3 regions of the Synechococcus sp. MEDNS5 genome follow, and region 1 is predicted to be linked to each of the others. Evidence: predicted binding sites of a transcription regulator. Region 1 holds the regulator's gene; each other region holds the start of a gene.
What was found. The regulator NtcA, encoded in region 1, controls nitrogen genes in cyanobacteria. The targets are predictions, from matches to a motif close to GTANCNNNNGNTAC.

Region 1 (6,232 bases):
CCGCCACCCCCAACCCGCAGCAGTGCGTGTATGCCGGCATGCATCAGGACTACAGCGAGGGCTTTGTGGCTGCAGACCGCGCCGACTGGCCTGACGAAACCAAAGCCGGCGAGATCTGCGTGAAGCGTTTACTCGCCGGCGAGCGAGGCCACTACGGTCCGCTCGAGCATGCCCAGATCGTGCTGAACGTGGGCTGGTTTCCCCACTCGGTGATGCAGCAGGCCCGCACCCATCGGGTGGGTGTGAGCTTCGATGTGCAATCCATGCGCTATACGGGCGAGCGCATTGCCAGAGCTGCCGATGGCGAACTGGATCTGGAAGATGTTTTCTACCTCAGGCCAGTGGGGGATTACAGCGATCGCCAAGGCAAGAAATACACCTACAGCGAGGCGTTGCGGGCGCAGGATCTGCAGCTCTGCCGGCAGGCGTCCGAACGCTATCGGGATCGACTGCGCGCCGGCTTCGCTGAGGAACATGCCCGCGGCATTCTTCCCTTTGACTACCGCCAGCACTTCGTGGTGAGCTTCAGCCTGCGAGCCTTCCTGCACTTCATGGACTTGCGCGCCAAGCTCGATGCACAGCAGGAAATCCGCGAGCTCTGCGACCTGATGTGGCCCCACCTGCAGCAGTGGGCACCTGAGTTCGCGGCCTGGTACGAAAAAAGCCGACTGCACAAGGCACGATTGGCGCCCTGAGGTCAGGGCGCCTCGCAAGGTTTCAAACTTTTGCGAGCGTTACCCGCTCAGGCTGGTGTTGATATTTGCCCTGGCGATCGCTGTAGGTGGTGTCGCAGGGATCACCTTCAAAAAACAACAGCTGGCAGATGCCTTCATTGGCATAGATGCGGCAATCAGCGCCTGAACTGTTGCTGAATTCAAGAGTGAGGTGCCCTTCCCAACTGGCTTCCGCCGGCGTTGTATTCACAATGATGCCCAGGCGGGCATAGGTGCTCTTGCCCAGGCAGATCACTGTGATGTTGGGCGGCACTTTCATCTTTTCTAACGCCACACCCAAGCCATAGGAATGGGCCGGAAGGATGAAGTAATCACCGTCCTCGTCATGATGAAGTTCGGTGGGCTCCAAGTTCGCGGGATTGAAGCGCTTGGGGTTCATCACCGTGCCCGGCACATGCTTGAAGATCAGGAACTCCTGCGGTGAGAGGCGCAGGTCATAGCCATAGGACGAACAACCGAAACTCAACACTGGGCGCAACTTCTGATCAGGCTCCAAATGACGCACGAGCCCTGCCTGGAAGGGCTCAAGCATCCCCTGAGCAGCTTGCTCGGTGATCCAGCGATCGTTTTTCAGCATCAGAACCCCCTGCGCAATTCCGTGACCTGATCAGCCAGAGCCATCAGTGAGTCGGGGATGGATGGCCCCGTGATGATCACATCCATCGATGCCGGACGCTGCTCCAGACGACACAGCACCTCCTGCTCATCGAGATAGCCGTAGGCAATGGCCAGACCGAGCTCGTCGAGCACCAGCTGATCAAGATCTCCACGTCTCAGCTGCGTGGAACAGGCGTTCCAGATGGATTGCACAGCGTCCACAACCCCTGGCTCCGCTTGAGCAACAGGCTGAGACAGGCACTCCAGAACGGCCGGACGCATCCAGACGAGGCGATCACAAAGCGTGACGGCTGCATCAGGCCCCTGCACAACACCGCCTTTAAGGAACTGGGCAACCATCACCCGGCTCCCCAGCCCTGCGCTGCGCAGAGCCTGACTTAACACGGTGCCGTAACTGCCACGGTACGGGGCCGTGTGAACCTGCAGCTGTCCCTCCTGGGCCACCAGATGCAACGGCGGCCTCGGCTCGAGGGCAGGCAGTCCGCGCAAACCGGCTTGCTCCAGCGTCCGATGATCCGCACTGCGGGCGTCTCGGGATCGATGGCTGGGGCTCAGGCTGGTTGTCATCTCGGTCGCTGGCGTCAGGGCTGGTGTCCAGACGGCCCAGCAGAGTTTGAATCTAGCGGTGCGAATCCGATCCACAAGCCCTTTGACACCATCCATGGTGTCTCGGCCCATGGTGTCTCGGTCCAACTGGCAGGCTCAATCAAGCCATCGTCGCCAGGCATGAACACCAGCTCCCGCAAAGACGGACGCCAAGCGTCCGAACTGAGGCCCTTCGCCGTCGAATGGGATCCCATGGGCTTCGCCCTCAGCTCCGTGATCGTTCGCACCGGCCAAACCGCTGTGCTCTGCAGCGTCTGCCGCGAAGAAGGCGTACCGCGTTGGCGCCGTGATCAGGGCCTCGGTTGGCTCAGCGCGGAATACCGGCTCCTGCCTGGCTCCACCCCCGAACGCCAGCGACGGGAATGGCTCAAGCTCTCTGGACGCACCCAGGAAATCCAACGCCTGATCGGCCGCAGCTTGCGAGCCGCACTTTCCATGGAGGCGCTGGGAGAGAACACCCTGCTGGTCGACTGTGATGTGATTCAGGCCGACGCAGGCACGCGCACCGCCTCCGTCACCGGAGCCTGGCTGGCCCTGCATCGCGCCTGCGCGTCCCTGGTGCAGCAGGGGGTCCTCCAGACCAATCCGGTCTGCTCCCAGGTGGCGGCTGTGTCGGTGGGGCTACTCGGGGGCGAGGCCCTGCTGGATCTGGATTACAGCGAGGATTCCAGGGCTGATGTTGATCTCAATGTGGTGATGAACGACCGCGGTGACCTGCTGGAACTGCAGGGAACAGCGGAAGGAACAGCCTTCAGCCGGCAGCAACTGAACCTGCTCCTCGACCGAGCGGAACCTGGGCTGAAGCAGCTCATGGACGCCCAGAACGAGGCTCTACAACTGCGCTGAGCCCTTCGAACCGTGTGCGTTGCTACAGGGTGAGAGTCGATCACTTCTTAGCTTCCCCTGAGCGATGTGCTGGCCATGCCCGAAGTGATCCGCGGCTTCAGTCGCACAGTGCCCCAGGCCGGTCGAGCCACCAATGTGAGCTTGGCCAACGCACCCGCTCCCTCCAGCAGAACCCTGTTGGAGGTGATCCGAGACCTGGATGGCGCCAACACGGAGCTGGTGGAACGCAACAAAACCATCTTCTTCCCGGGCGATCCCGCCGAGCGTGTCTACCTGATCCGCCGAGGTGCGGTGCGCCTCTCTCGCGTCTACGAGTCAGGGGAGGAGATCACCGTGGCGCTGCTCCGAGAGAACAGCCTGTTCGGTGTGCTTTCTCTGCTGACCGGCCATCGCTCCGATCGCTTCTACCACTCCGTAGCCTTCACGAGAGTGGAAATGGTCACGGCTCCCGCCACATCAGTCCGACAGGCCATCGAAGCCGACACCTCGGTTGGACTGCTCTTGCTGCAGGGACTTTCAAGCCGAATTCTCCAAACGGAGACCATGATCGAAACACTCACCCACCGCGACATGTCGTCCCGCCTGGTGAGTTTTCTGCTGGTGCTCTGCCGCGACTTCGGCATCCCTGGGAACCAGGGGATCACGATCGATCTGCGGCTGTCGCACCAAGCCATCGCCGAGGCCATTGGATCCACCCGGGTCACGATTACCCGCCTCCTTGGAGACCTACGCAATTCGGGACTTGTAGAGATTGACCGCAAAAAAATCACAGTGCTCGATCCGATCGCCTTGGCCAAACGCTTCAGCTGACCGTCGGACGGGTGAAGATAGCGGCGTTTAACCTGCACGCCCTGCAATGAATTCACTGTGACCGGCTGGTTACTGCTGCTGTCATTGCTGGTCCTCGGAGGCGTGCTCTCGACCCTGGGGGATCGCCTCGGATCCAGGGTGGGCAAGGCTCGGCTGAGCCTCTTCGGCCTGCGTCCCCGTCAGACCGCGGTGGTGATCACGGTGCTCACCGGCAGTCTGATCAGCGTCCTCTCCCTGGGCCTGATGCTGCTCGTGAGTCGGCAGTTGCGCGTTGGCCTTTTTGAACTGAATGACCTCCAGGCCCGGCTGCGCACCAGCCGGGCGGACCTGGAGTCCAGCCGGTCGGCGCAGAGACAATCCAGACAACAACTCGAGACAGCGCGCAAGGATGAAATCGAAGCGCGCAGACGCCTTGAAGAAGCGCGCAAGCAAGCCAACGAGCTGAGAGAAACACTCAAACCCCTACAGGAGCAAACGCGCCGACTGGAAGCAGAACGACTGCGCCTGAGCCAGGACGTTCGCCAACGCGACGACGAAATCCGCAGAACCGACCGTGAGCTTGCCGCGGTGCGCAATCGCATCCGCTCCGGCGAAGCCGAGTTGAAACAGCTGGAAGGCAATCTTCTGGCCCTGCGCCGCGGCAATGTGGCCATCAGCAGTGGCCAGCCCCTCGCAACAGCCACCCTCAAGCTTGAACGTCCTGACCAGGCGCGCCAGGTGATCGACCAGGTGCTGAGAGAGGCCAATTTGCAGGCTTACCAGCAGGTTCTCCCAGGGCAAGCGCCCGATAAGCAGATCCTGTTGGTGCCCCGTCAGGACATCAAACGCCTGGAAGACGCCATCCGCAAACCAGGCACGTGGGTTGTGCTGCTGCGCTCGGCCGCCAACGTGCTGCAGGGAGAAACGGTTGTGTATGCCTTTCCTGAGGTCAGGCCGAACCTCACCATCACCCGCGATGGCGAGGTGCTTGCGGCGACCGCCCTGGCCAGCGGAGAAACATCCGCGGAACAGGTCCGCAACAGGCTGAACCTGCTACTGGCCTCAACGCTGGCGGAGATTCAACGGCGCGGATCCATCAGCAAAGGATTGCAATTCGACTCCCAGGCGCTGAACGCGCTTGGACAGACCCTGATCGATCGCAGCACCGGACGGGTTGAGCTGGAAGCGGTGGCACTCGGCGGCACTGAAACAGCCGACCCCGTGGCGATTGAGATTCGGCTTCAACGCAGCTTCAAGCCCACCCCTGCGGAGGACTCTCCTTGACCCGCATCGCCGCTCTGGATCCAGGCCGAAGCAAGTGCGGGCTCGTGCTCGTCGACACGGATTTGGAAGTCGTCCTTGAGGGCCAAGTCGTCCAAACAGGCTCCGTCTTGGAAACTCTGGAGCAGTGGCGCTCGCAGGCCCCTCTTGCTCGCATGGTGATGGGCAACGGCACAGCCAGTGAGCACTGGCGTGAGCAGCTACCGGCGGATCTGCAGGTCACCATTGTTGACGAACGCGGCACCACCCTTCTGGCAAGGAGTCGCTACTGGGAGCTCTGGCCTCCCAGAGGCTGGCGGCGACTGCTGCCTGAGGGACTACGCATCCCCCCCTGCGATCTCGATGCTGTTGCAGCACTGGTGACACTCGAATCTGCGCTCAACTGCCGTTTCCAATGGCCTGCGCCAGCCCCCCACATCAGAACTTGGCTCTCACCGTGAAGCTGTAATCCCCTCCAGCCTCCAGCCGGTAATCGGACCTCACCAAAAATCGCAGCAACGCATCCTGGATCAGGGCGCGTCCGAGCGAAGGCTCAACGCTGAGCTCACCGCGGTTGAAGAACCACTGAAACTCCCAGACAAAGCCACCGGCCTGAACCTCACCTTCCAAACACTGGTCGCTGAAACTCTGGCGATGCACCCTTAGATGTGCCGTGGTGACGGGCAATGGCGCCATCAACCCGACTCACTCTGAGCAGGGGCGAGATTCAGGGCATTGATGTGATTCCCTGCCCTCTCCAATCCCTGACGCTGGATTCGTTCCAGCCCGGCGAGAACTTCGTCTAACACCTCCTTCAGCAAAGGCTCTTCCTCACGGCTGAACTGCCCCAGCACATGGGACACGGTGCGAGCCCGCCGCTCCTCAGGCGAACGCCCCGGAGCGCCAATACCAATGCGAAGACGTGCGAACTCTTGGGTGCCGAGATGCTGAATCGTGCTTTTCAAGCCGTTGTGACCGCCGGCACTGCCTTGGGCCCGCAAGCGCAGGCGTCCCAGAGGCAGGTCCATGTCATCAACGAGGACGATGACCTGTCCCAAGCTCAAACCAAACCAGTCGAGGGTGGACCGGATCGATCGGCCGCTCTCATTCATGAAGGTCTTGGGCATCAACAGGCGCAAACGATCGGGGCCGGCGCCGATATCCGCAAGATCACCCTGGAGCTTGGCCATGGCTCTGAACCGTGCATGTTCCCGCGCAGCAAGCTGCTCAAGAACCATGAACCCCACGTTGTGACGGGTCGAGGCGTAACGGTCACCCGGATTGCCAAGACCCACCACCAATCGGAGGTCGCCGGAGTTGATCACGATCAGTCAGCGCTGGCGCCTTTCGACGGCGTGGTGTCCGTCGTGGGCTCAGAA
Region 2 (6,232 bases), 420 kb from region 1:
CCGCGGAGAACACGGCCGCGCAATAAGGAGCAATCAAAACGTAGGCCGTCAGACCAACGACACTGCCGGCCAGCATGGCCACGATCGCCGCAGCCCGACTTGCAGATGACCAGTAAAGACCGCAGGCCACAGGCCAGACCGTTGAGGCCACCAGCGAACCAGTGAAGAACAACACCGTCGCCAGAGAGTCCAGCCGCGGCCAGGACAAAGCCAAAGTGACTACGGCCAGAAGCACCACCATCTGCCGTGCCGCTTGCTTGAGCTGCGCATCGCTCGCCTGAGGACTTAGCAAGCGGAAATAAACGTCTTCAGCCAGCAGATCCGCAGTGGACGCCAACAGCGAATCCAAGGTGGAGGTCAGTGACGCGAACACCACCACAAACACCAGAGCGGCCCCGCCAGCCCCAAGAAGATTGGCCGCCATCACAGGGAACACCATGTTCACTTGCTCCAGCGGCAGATCCCGCGCCAGCGCGACCAGACCAATCGAGCCGGTTACCAGGGGGACACTCATCCAGGCCAGGCCCCCCAGCACAAACGAGGTCATCACCACGCCGCGGCGGCTGGCGAACACCCGCGACCACCAGATGTTGTTGTGAAACACCTCACCCATTGAGAACAGAGCGGAATTCCAGGCGATCAACAGACCGGCGGGAAGCAGCAGATCAAGCCGGTCGGGGTGCTCGGCGACCAACCGAGCATGCACCTCGGGCATCGAGAACTGACGAAACGCCAGCACCGCCACCACCGCCAGCAACACCATGATCAACAGCGATTGGATGAAATCGGTTCCAATCACCGCCCGCATGCCACCAAACAACGTGTAAACCGTTGCGACGCCGATCACCACCACCATGCCCACGTGGTAGTCGAACCCGGATAAAGCCTGAAGCAAAAGGCCAGCTCCCATGGCCTGGGTCATCAGAAAGCCAAGGGTGTACACGGCAGTGATCACCATGAACACCCACCAAGCCAAGCGTCCATAGCGCAGCCGAATAAAATCGCCACTGGTGCGTCCGTTGGGCATCAGCTGCTTGATGCGTGATGCCAATGGCGCAAACAGAATCAACCCCAGTCCTGCCAAGGCGTAACTGAACATGCCCCAGAGGCCTGTTCTGTAGCCGAATTCCGGGGCCAGAAGGGTGGTGTTGCCCGTCACCCAAGACGCCATCAAAGTGGCTGTGCTCAAGGCCAACCCGATGTTGCGGCCCGCCAGCATGAAATCGTCGGCATCACCTTTGCCGCGGCGGCCCCAGGCGATCCCTAGCGCAATCCACAACACGGAGAACAGCACCACAAGCGCCCATGCAATCCCTGGTGCCAGAAAAGGGGCAGCGTCAGCGGACATCCGACGCTCCCCGATCACGGCAGCGAAGATGACCGGCAAGAATCATCGCCACTGTGGCCAGGGTCACTGCAGCACCAAGGGCAAAGATCAGTCCAGCCCAGAGATTGTCATCCAAAACGAATGTCCTCTTCAGCAGATCTCAGACAAGCAAATCGCGGTGTTCGCAAGCTTCCACCGACTGATCACAAGGTCGCCAGGGCTACCTGAATCACAGGCTGCCAGTGGCTTGATGCCTCCAATCTCGAAATGTGTAGCAATCACAACCCGCAGCGGCTTGCTCGAGTTTTTGGATGAATCTGTTACATGTTCAGGCAATGTTCACCGAGTACCGACCAACGCAGGGGTACGACGAATATTTCTGCCGAGAACAGTCCGCTCCCCGTGCTGATCTGGAGCCGCTGCTGTCCTCCCTCGGCGCCATGGGGCTGGCGGAGCTGAATCGCAGTCATGCATCAGCGAGCAACCTGTTGCGACGCCTCGGCGCCACCTTCCGACTCAACGGATCAGGTCTGCATGGCGGAGAGCGGATTCTGCCCTTCGATCCGCTGCCAAGACTCATTCACCGTCAGGAATGGTCCGTTCTGGAGCGCGGATTGGTGCAACGCCTGGAGGCCATTGATCAGTTTCTGGCGGACGTTTATGGACCCCAAAGGATCCTCAACGATGGCGTGATCCCCCGTGAGGATGTGGAGAGCTCTCAGGGCTGGCGGCCCCAGATGCAGGACATCACCGTGCCGCTCAACCGCTGGTGCCACATCTCCGGTCTGGATCTGATCCGCGATGGCAACGGCACCTGGAGGGTTCTGGAGGACAACCTGCGCTGCCCCTCCGGCGTGGCTTATTTCCTAGAGAACCGGCGGGTGATGAAACGGTTGTTCCCGAGCCTGTTTGCGGGCCGCACAGTGCAGCCAATCGACGATTACCCCTCCCATCTCTTGCGCACGCTGCAGGATCTGGCCCCCTGGAGTGATGCCCCACGGGTAGTGCTGCTCACCCCGGGCGTGTTCAATAGCGCCTACTTCGAGCACAGCTATCTGGCCCAACAGATGGGCATTGCCCTGGTGGAGGGCCGCGATCTGATCTGTGAGGACGGACGCGTCTGGATGCGCAGCACTGCCGGCCGGGAACCTGTGGATGTGATCTACCGGCGCATCGATGACGATTTCCTCGATCCAAATGTCTTCCGGCGTGATTCGATGCTCGGTGTCCCCGGGCTCATCGATGCCATGCGCTCCGGTCGGGTGGCCATCGCCAACGCCCCTGGGAGCGGAGTCGCCGACGACAAGCTGATCTATGCCTACGTGCCGGCAATGATCAGGTATTACCTCAACGAAGAACCGATCATTGACAACGTTCCCACCTATCTCTGTTCAAGGGACGACGACCTCCGTTTTGTGCTCGAGCATCTCAACGAGCTGGTGGTGAAATCAGTCGCCGAAGCCGGCGGCTATGGAATGTTGATCGGGCCTCACGCCAGCACTGAGGAGATTGAGAACTTCGCGGTGAAGATCAAAGCACACCCGCGCAATTTCATCGCCCAGCCCACCCTTCAGTTGTCCACAGTTCCATCCCTTAGTGAAGGAGAGCTGTACCCCTGCCATGTGGATCTGCGCCCCTACGTACTGAGGGGTAAGAGCGACTGGGTCAGCCCCGGGGGCCTGACTCGAGTGGCATTGAAACGCGGTTCCCTGGTGGTGAACTCCTCCCAGGGGGGCGGCTGCAAGGACACCTGGGTGGTCAGCGACAGCGCCGTAAAGGCCGGCAACCCGGAGCTCGTGCCGTGCTGAGCCGTGTGGCCGATTCGCTGTACTGGATCAACCGGTATGTCGAGCGGGCCGAGAACATCTCCCGGTTTCTGGAAGTGAGCGAAGCCATGGCCCTGGACTGCCCCCCCGGCAGCGCTGAGCCTTGGCTTCCCCTGGTGGATGCCAATGGAGACCGCAAGCGTTTTGACGAGGCCTATCCCCAGGGCACGCCACGGGACGTCGTCAGCTTTCTGCTGCTGGATCGCAACAACCCCAACAGCATCGTCAGTTGCATCGCCAATGCCCGCGAGAACGCTCGCCAAATCCGCGATGTGATCACCACAGAAATGTGGGAACAACTCAATGATCTCTATTGGAACGTTCAAGACGGTGAAGCGCTCTGGCAGGAACCGGATCAAGAGCAACTGCGCAGCATCCGACGTGGATGTCAGCTCTTCTACGGCATCACCAATGTGACTCTCAGTCGCGATCAGGCCTGGCTGTTCAGCCAGCTGGGACGGCTGATCGAACGGGCGGACAAAACCTCACGCATCCTCGATGTGAAGTACTTCCTGCTGTTGCCGACGCCAACGGAGGTGGGCGGCGTTCTCGATGAATTGCAGTGGATCTCCCTGCTGCGCACAGCTGGGGCTTATCAGATGTATCGCCAGAGCGTTCAGCAGGCGATCACACCAGCATCGGTGGCACAATTCCTGCTGCTGGATCCGATCTTTCCCCGCTCGGTCCGCTTCTGTCTGCAGGAGATCAACGCCACGCTGGAACGCATCCGGCCAGGACCCCATGCAGGTCCTCCGGATGATCTGGAGTGCCTACGCGGCCAGCTGTTGGCCCAATGGAGCTATGTCCGCATCGATGCTGTGATCGAACGGGGACTGCATGAGGCTGTGGATCAACTGCAGAGCGACCTCAACAAGCTGCATGAACTCATCCACCGTCGTTACTTCACCACCACCGACTTCGGCTCCATTCCCACCGACCCGTCATGCGCGCTGAGCTGATCCACCGTCTCAACTATCGCTACGAGGCACCGGTTCAACTGGGGGAACACCGCCTCTGTCTGCGACCCCGTGCCCAGGGCCATCAACGCCTGATTCAGCATTCCCTGCAGATCTCACCGGTTCCTGTTCACAGCCATGAGCTGTTGGCAGCCAGTGGTGATGCGATCGAGCGAGTGCGCTTCCAAGGTGCGACCGCTTCGCTTCAGCTGGAAGCCAGGAGCCTGGTGGAAACCCGCCAAGCCGCTCCCCTGCTCGATTGCTTCAACGGTCTTGAGCCTCCGCTTCCCTACCCCAGAGGTCAGTTGAACCATGACCTGTTGGGTGCCCTGGAGGGTTGGTTACCCAACGGACAGCATGATCCTTCAGCGGTGGAACTGGCTCAGGACGCCTTGATGGGAGGCAACCAGCAAGTGCTGCCTTTTCTCCACCAGCTGATGGAGATGATTCAGGACCGGGTCAAATACACCCAGCGGCATGTGGGCCCGGCCTGGCCAGCGGGCCGCACCCTGCGCGAGCGGGTTGGATCCTGCCGCGATCTGGCGATGCTGATGATGGAGTGCTGCCGCAGCGTCGGACTGCCGGCCCGATTCGTGAGTGGATACCACTTGGCGGAGCCAGCTCCTGAGCAGTACGACCTGCACGCCTGGACCGAGATCTATCTTCCCGGAGCCGGCTGGCGCGGCTTTGATCCAAGTGCAGGAGCCGAGATCGACGAGCGCTACATCGTGCTGGCCAGTTCCTCAAAACCGGATCTCAGTGCAGCTGTACAGGGCAGTTTCACCGGCCCCATGGCCATAGGAAGCCAACTCACATGGAGCATCGAAGCCGTTGTGGAGCCGAAACCTCGCGCTGCTTCCATCGAAACAGTGGTTCAGGCCGCCTGAAGCAGGGGCTCCACACCATGAAGACGTGGAGGCTGGGCCTGGATCGATGTCACAGCCATCAGAGCCGGAATGCGCGCACTGTTGTAAACGCGGAACTCCTGCAGCAACGACACCCCCTCCTCCCGAACCGCCTGATTAAGAACCACGGAGCCGTCGGGGTCCGACACCGAGCGATGAAAGGTCCCTGGGGGAATGCGCAAAATATCGCCGCCACTTTGGAGACGAACGATGTGGAACGGCTTCGTCCAAGCCAGATTCACCAGATAAAACGTACGACCACCACTGGCCGCTAGAAGATTGTCTTCCTGATGAGGGTGCAAATAGAACTGCCAGGCACCGCTATCTGGATCATCGGGTGGGCTGATCGCTGGCCCGCTGTGGATCACCAGATCACGGGCATTGGACGTGTCCACCGTCACGTCAAAGAAACGCACCGCAGGTGTGTCGCGGAAGCGCTCGTAGGACAGCAATTCGAACATCCCTGATGTGTCCGCTAACGGCAAACAACGACGTTCGTGTTGTACAGGCCTCCGCTAAGGAAAACGGTGGCATCGGCAACGTTTCAGCCACCCAGATACGCCATCTCCGCATGACGGGCTGAAGCGGTGATCCCCTGACGCTCCTCGCTGTAGCGATCACGGCGTTGCCGCCAGAGTCCTCGAAGAACAGCCTCCAAGGCCTCCTCGCTCTGAAGGAAGGGACGAAGATCCGTGCCCTCAGAGGCAAACAGACAGGTGTAAGCCTGACCATCGGCGGTCACACGCAAACGATTGCAATCCCCGCAGAAGGGCTCTGTGATCGAAGCGATCACTCCGATGCAACCACGGCCATCTACGTAGCGCCATTGGCGGGCCGTGGCACCCGCCCGACGCGGCATCGACTGCAATGGCCATCGTGCATCGATGGACTGAATCATCTCCTCCGCAGAGATCACCTGATCCGGCGCCCAGCCATTGCGGTTCCCCACGTCCATGTATTCGATCAAACGCAGCTCCACCCCTCGGTCCCGGGCCAGCTGAGCCAGTGGCAGCAATTGAGCGTCATTCAGTCCTCGTCGCATCACGGCATTGAGCTTGAGCCCTCCGCATGCAGGGTCAAATCCAGCGTCTCGCGCTGCCGTGAGTCCACCGAGAACCTGCTCAACCAGCTGCTCGCCAGCGCGAGTCCCGCCGCGCAGACCGGCCATCTTGGCCACCACCTCTCCTTCCAGGGCATCCAAGCTCACCGTGATGCGAT
Region 3 (6,232 bases), 880 kb from region 1:
GCAGCACGATCAATCTCGCTGATCATCACTCCGCGCACCACCACATGCGAGTGGTGGGCGGAGTGATGGAAGAGGAGGCCTCGTTACAACTGGCGAGCTGGTTCAGGCAGCGACGCAGGAGCCCTGGCGAAAGCGAGGAAGCTCCGACTCAAACAAATTGAGCAGACGGTTCACATTCTCAGGAGTGGAGTTGTAGCCCATTAGGCCAATTCTCCAGATTTTCCCTGCCAGAACGCCAAGACCACCGCCAACTTCAATGCCGTGGGAGTTAAGAAGATGGGAGGAGAAGGCTTTCCCATCCACATCGTCGGGAATCCGAACGGTCGTGAGTGTGGGCAGTCGTAGGTCCTCGGGAACGTGCATTGAAAGGCCGAGCGATTCCAGTCCATGCCAAAGCGCTTCAGCATTGCGGCGATGGCGTGACCAGGCATTGTCCAGACCTTCCTCTGCAAGCAGACGTAGGGCTTCACGCATGCCGAAGTTCATGTTCACCGGCGCCGTGTGGTGATAAACCCTGTCACTCCCCCAGTACTGGTTCAACAGGGAAACATCCAGATACCAATTAGGAACCTTGTCCTTTCTGGCAGCGAGCTTGGCTTCCGCACGAGGACCCATGGTGAACGGTCCCAAGCCTGGGGGGCAGCTCAGACCCTTCTGGCTGCAGCTGTAGGCCATATCCACCTTCCATTCATCGAGATAGAGGGGGACACCTCCGAGTGATGTGACCGTGTCCAGGAGAAGAAGACAGTCGTGCTCACGGCAGAGATCACCAACGCCCTCCATCGGTTGGCGCACCCCTGTGGAAGTTTCAGCGTGCACCATGGCCAGCACTGCAGGCTTGTGATGCTGCAGTGCAGAAGCCAACTCATCGAGCGTGAACGCCTCGCCCCAGGGTTTTTCGATGACGCGGACATCAGCCCTGTATCGGCCAGCCATGTCGGCCAGGCGATTCCCGAAATACCCTTTAACCGCAACCAAGACACGATCGCCAGGCTCAACCGTGTTCGCCAACGTGGCTTCCATCGCGGCACTCCCGGTGCCGCTCATGGGCAAGGTGAGGCGATTGTCCGTCTGCCAGGCGTAACGGAGCAATTCCTGGACCTCACCCATCAGGTCAACGTAAAGGGGATCGAGATGACCGATCGGCGTTCTTGCCAGAGCTGACAGAACAGTCGGATGGGCGTTTGAGGGACCTGGACCTAATAAAAGGCGGTCAGGCGTGTTGATAGGTCCAACGGATTGGCGATGGCGCGATTCAACCTGGGGAAGAGAGTGCGTCATCGGCTGGACGGGAACCATCATTCAATGGCCGAAGCCTACGCATCGATCGGGCCGATTCGAGCCAGAAAGCTCTGTTCCGATGCCGCTTGAAACGTACGGAAATTCCTTGCAGCAATCAGCGTTGGCGAACGTCACTGGCAGCGAGCCCTGCAGCCATGTGCTCAAACGGAGCGCGCGCCAGGCCAAGGCTATTCGGGGGAACGCCCTCAGAAACGAGACGTTCGCAGAGAACATCAGCGAGAAGAACCATGCTTCTCACCGTCGGACCAGTCGGCACACCCAAGCTTTTGTATGTATCGTCCAGCCCGTTCAGAACTCTCTCGTTCAGGATCGTGCTGTCTCCGGCGATCAAGGCGTAACTGGCGTAGCGCAAGAAATAATCCATGTCGCGAAGACAGGCCGCAAGTCGCCGTGTTGTGTAGGCGTTGCCACCGGGAAGGAGCAGTTCCGGATCCCCTTGAAACAGGCGCTGACTGGCTTCACGGACGAGATCAGCCGCTTCACGGTTGATCAACTCAACAGCCTTCAGCCTGATGGTGGATTCAGCCAGATAGTCCTCGATCCGATCAATGGCAGATCGATCCAGGTAACGGCCGAGCTGGTCGTACCGACCGATCAATCCGGTGATGGCATCGCGCATGCAGAACCCTGGCCACGTTGGCCGGAAGCTAACACCAGCCTCGGTGCGAAACCGCTTCCAGCGCGTGGGATCCCGGGAACTTGACAGAAACGGTTACCAAGCTGGCAATCCGACCGAATGAATTTCCATGAGAGAAAAACTGTACTGATTGATACAAAACCTGTGCACGGCGATCCCTACGTTCAATTCGCTATCCCATAAATCACTGACGCCAATGGCTACCACCGCCCAGGACGTGCTCCGTCAGATCAAGGATGAAGGCATTGAGCTGATTGATCTCAAGTTCACCGACCTCCACGGCAAGTGGCAGCACCTCACCATTTGTTCCGATCTTCTGGATGCGGAGTCCTTCAACGAAGGTCTTGCCTTTGACGGATCCTCCATCCGCGGATGGAAGAGCATTGATGCGTCAGACATGGCAATGGTTCCTGATCCATCAACGGCCTGGATTGATCCGTTTTACAGCCACAAAACATTGAGCATGATCTGCTCGATTCAGGACCCTCGGACGGGAGACCCGTACGACCGCTGTCCCCGAGCCCTGGCTCAAAGAGCATTGGCTTACCTGGCCGGCAGTGGCCTTGCTGATACGGCCTTCTTCGGGCCGGAGCCGGAATTCTTCCTCTTTGATGACGTTCGCTACAACTCCAGTGAGGGAGGAAGCTTTTACAGCGTTGACACCATTGAAGCCGCCTGGAACACAGGACGGCTCGAAGAAGGCGGCAATCTCGGCTACAAGATTCAGTTGAAGGAGGGATATTTCCCCGTTTCACCCAACGACACGGCGCAGGACATCCGCTCCGAGATGCTTCTGTTAATGGCCCAACTAGGGATCCCCATCGAAAAGCACCACCACGAAGTGGCTGGTGCTGGACAGCACGAACTGGGCATGAAATACGCACAGCTGATTCAAGCTGCGGACAACACCATGACCTACAAATACGTTGTTCGCAACGTGGCCAAGAGATACGGCAAAACCGCCACGTTCATGCCCAAACCGGTGTTTAACGACAACGGCAGCGGCATGCACGTGCATCAGAGCCTCTGGAAAGCCGAGCAACCTCTGTTCTTCGGCGAGGGCACGGATGCCAACCTGTCCCAGACTGCACGCTGGTACATCGGCGGAATTCTGAAGCACGCACCTTCGTTCCTGGCATTCACCAACCCCACGACCAACAGCTACAAGCGCTTGGTGCCGGGCTTCGAAGCTCCTGTCAATCTCGTTTATTCGGAGGGCAATCGCTCAGCGGCAGTGCGGATTCCTCTGACAGGTCCAAACCCCAAGGCCAAGCGCCTTGAGTTCCGCTCGGGAGACGCATTGGCAAATCCCTACCTGGCTTTCTCCGCCATGATGATGGCGGGCATCGATGGCATCAAGAATCAGATCGACCCGGGTGCTCCCACCAATGTGGACCTGTTCGAGCTTTCTGCTGAGCGTTTGAGTGAGATCGCCACGGTCCCAGCATCTCTTAATGGTGCCCTCGAGGCGCTGAACGCCGATCACCACTACCTCATGGAAGGTGGCGTGTTCACCAAGGACTTCATCGATAATTGGATCGACTTGAAGTACGAAGAGGTGCAGCAGCTACGCCAGCGTCCGCACCCCCACGAATTCACCATGTACTACGACGCCTGAATCCAGGCGTTAGCGGTGCCGCAACTGAGCCATGGCGCTGTCGTGGAGATGTTTCTCATGCATTCTTCGACGCGCCCACACCGTCTGCTGAGCAGAAGCACTGCGCTGATCCAGTTCCTGGTGACTTTCAAGCTGCACTTGGGCTGCTTCTGCGCGGGCAACCTCCTGAGCATGGTGATCCGCCCAAGCCAAATACTCTGCAGCAGCTCGTTGCCGACGCTCCAGCACGTTGGTGGAGTACTTGATGCTTGGAGCTGTGGATTGAGATTGGATCATCATCACGACCTCCTTGGTTCGATGATTTGATTCTGTAGCAATAGCTACCGATTTCGCTTCTTCTTCACAGATCTTTCTCTGGAAGCTCCAGTCACAGCCACGGCGAGCGCCAGGATCAACTGGAATGATTCAGCTTGTTCAGGCTCTCCGCCATGGCGCCCAGCTTCACCGAGATTGCATATCGGACCCTTCAGCAGGGACGGAGCCTCGCGGGGTTGGTCCATAAGGAACTGAGCACCAAGGTGATGGAGGTGGTGGCACCAGACGTTGTACCGCAGACGCAGCCCGTACCGGGCGAGATGATGGATGCTCTCAGGCAGTCGTTGAACACCCTTCACGACCGCGATTGGCTGGATGCCGAGGAGGGGATCTATCCGCAGTCGCTTCTGTTTGATATTCCATGGCTGGACTGGGCAGAACGCTACCCACGGGTATGGCTTGATCTTCCTTCCAACTGGGCACGTCGCAGAGCGAGAGACGTTCAGGATCTTCCGGATCTGTCGGATCGGGACCTGTATCCCGACTACTACCTCCAGAACTTTCACCATCAAACCGATGGTTATCTCTCAGATCATTCCGCAGAGCTCTACGACCTCCAGGTCGACATCCTGTTCAATGGTGCCGCTGATGCGATGCGTCGCAGGATCCTTCCATTCCTGCTGAATGGTCTGAAACACTTCTCCAACCGCTCACAGGCGAACCTGCGCGTGCTCGATGTCGCTACAGGTACTGGACGAACCCTCCATCAGATTCGAGCCGCACTGCCCCAAGCGACGCTCGTCGGGGTGGACCTATCTGAGGCCTACCTTCGTCAAGCCAATCGGTGGTTGAACCAGGGCCGCAGCAGCCTTGTTCAGCTTGTGCAAGGAAACGCCGAACGGATGCCTTTTGATCAGGGTGGATTTCAGGCTGTGACCTGCGTCTTTCTGATGCACGAAATGCCCGCTGATGCCAGACAGGCCGTCCTTCAGGACTGTTATCGACTTCTTGAACCTGGTGGGGTCCTGGTACTCGCCGACTCCGTTCAGTTGAAGGATTCCCCCCAGTTCGATGTGGCCATGGACAATTTTCGACGCGTGTTTCACGAGCCTTACTACCGCGATTACATCAGTGATGACATCGATCAGAGGCTGGTGGACGCTGGTTTCTGCAATGTGCAGGCTGAATCTCACTTCATGGCACGCGTGTGGTGTGCCACCAAGCCAGATACCGCCACGAAGTGATTCCCTGACAGACCGCCTTGCTTCGGTGGTGGAACCCCATAAGGTGCAAAGACTTGAGTGTCCGCCGATGACGAATCCTTTCAGGATCCGCTGGTTGCATGGCTGGACTTTTCAGCTGGTGTTGATGGAAGGCAAGGTTCAGGTTGAAGCACATGGCTTCGGCATTTGTTTGCGCACCGCGGTGCACCCGGGCGAAAGCCCCCAGTCCGCAGCAGATCGCCTTGTCCTCGCGGAAGATCGTCGCCGCAGAGCCCTTCACCAGGCCTGGATCAAAGGCCAGATGCTTCCCGACAGCAACACATCGGATCTCCCTCCTCTCGATGGAGCCCTTCCCGAACCTCCCGATTCCCTGGTTGTCGTTCAGCAGCCTGTCGTGGCGGCCTGAATCAACTTCGGCCTAACCACCATCCGATCAGGAGTCCAGGCCCGCCCCATCGCAGGGCCTTCCAGAAGCGTTGACCTCGTTCTCGACTGAAAAGCCAACGAAATCCCTCTGGGTCGGCGTCAACACACCGCTGAAGCAAGCGGCGTTGTTGCTTACGCCGTCGGGATGTGAGATCAGAATGTTCCCAGTTTCTGGGCTGCAGACCTGCCAGCCGGCTCAAATGGTGGAGTGGTCGTTGATGAAATCGGTGAGGCTTGGTCACCGCCGCTACGCGTCGCCCATTCAGACTAGAAAGAGCTTCTCGCAGGTATCAGCGTTGACAGTGAATCTCTGGCCTGACGGTGCGGTGGATCAAGCAAAGGCTTTGCATCAGTCACTCAGCATTGGAGACCGCGATTGGCACCGGTTGAAATCGAATGCGGATCGTCGCGGAGCTGAGCTGCTTGCAGCAGCGATTACGCAGCTCCTCCAGAATGGAGAAAGAGGAGATGTAGAAGCGCTGACTGAACAGGCTCTGGGATGGATCAGACGAGAACTGAAAGATCCCGGCTGCCCACACCGTTGACAATGCTGGGAGATCGCCGAGGTCGGCGACACGCCAGCTGCACCCTGTTACCGCGTGAGCTCCAGCGGATGTCATCAAAACATTGGTGCATGAGAAATAAGCCCCGCCCATGATCCGCATCCAACTGCTCAGGCAGGCAGGCGATGCGCGCGGGGCCGGGAAGCCCATTGCCCTCATCTTGAATCTGCCAGATCAACCAGTTGGGAGTGAGAATCCGACGAATGCG

Region 2: SynMEDNS5_RS12720 (circularly permuted type 2 ATP-grasp protein) is a predicted target of NtcA. The motif match lies at 1,599-1,612, and genes of this name have one in related genera.
Region 3: glnA (type I glutamate--ammonia ligase) is a predicted target of NtcA. The motif match lies at 2,063-2,076, and genes of this name have one in related genera.

The regions. Positions count from the first base shown of each region.
Region 1 covers NZ_CP047952.1:353,697-359,928, reverse strand. Annotated here, with positions in the region: gene thyX (FAD-dependent thymidylate synthase) at 1-695, shown strand, start outside; gene dcd (dCTP deaminase) at 718-1,311, opposite strand; gene SynMEDNS5_RS01540 (cob(I)yrinic acid a,c-diamide adenosyltransferase) at 1,311-1,919, opposite strand; gene rph (ribonuclease PH) at 2,079-2,804, shown strand; gene ntcA (global nitrogen regulator NtcA) at 2,880-3,614, shown strand; gene SynMEDNS5_RS01525 (DUF3084 domain-containing protein) at 3,672-4,877, shown strand; gene SynMEDNS5_RS01520 (resolvase) at 4,874-5,314, shown strand; gene SynMEDNS5_RS01515 (DUF3146 family protein) at 5,292-5,549, opposite strand; gene pth (aminoacyl-tRNA hydrolase) at 5,549-6,175, opposite strand; gene SynMEDNS5_RS01505 (TatA/E family twin arginine-targeting protein translocase) at 6,181-6,232, opposite strand, start outside.
Region 2 covers NZ_CP047952.1:2,371,875-2,378,106, forward strand. Annotated here, with positions in the region: gene SynMEDNS5_RS12715 (sodium:solute symporter family protein) at 1-1,348, opposite strand, end outside; gene SynMEDNS5_RS13225 (hypothetical protein) at 1,338-1,463, opposite strand; gene SynMEDNS5_RS12720 (circularly permuted type 2 ATP-grasp protein) at 1,663-3,135, shown strand; gene SynMEDNS5_RS12725 (alpha-E domain-containing protein) at 3,129-4,112, shown strand; gene SynMEDNS5_RS12730 (transglutaminase family protein) at 4,097-4,996, shown strand; gene SynMEDNS5_RS12735 (redox protein) at 4,984-5,475, opposite strand; gene moaA (GTP 3',8-cyclase MoaA) at 5,559-6,232, opposite strand, start outside.
Region 3 covers NZ_CP047952.1:1,233,941-1,240,172, forward strand. Annotated here, with positions in the region: gene SynMEDNS5_RS06565 (nucleoside deaminase) at 1-161, shown strand, start outside; gene SynMEDNS5_RS06570 (alanine--glyoxylate aminotransferase family protein) at 103-1,281, opposite strand; gene SynMEDNS5_RS06575 (allophycocyanin subunit beta) at 1,397-1,921, opposite strand; gene glnA (type I glutamate--ammonia ligase) at 2,136-3,557, shown strand; gene SynMEDNS5_RS06585 (hypothetical protein) at 3,567-3,836, opposite strand; gene SynMEDNS5_RS06590 (class I SAM-dependent methyltransferase) at 3,986-5,056, shown strand; gene SynMEDNS5_RS06595 (copper-binding protein) at 5,124-5,441, shown strand; gene SynMEDNS5_RS06600 (DUF6439 family protein) at 5,758-6,006, shown strand; gene SynMEDNS5_RS06605 (ATP-binding protein) at 5,966-6,232, opposite strand, start outside.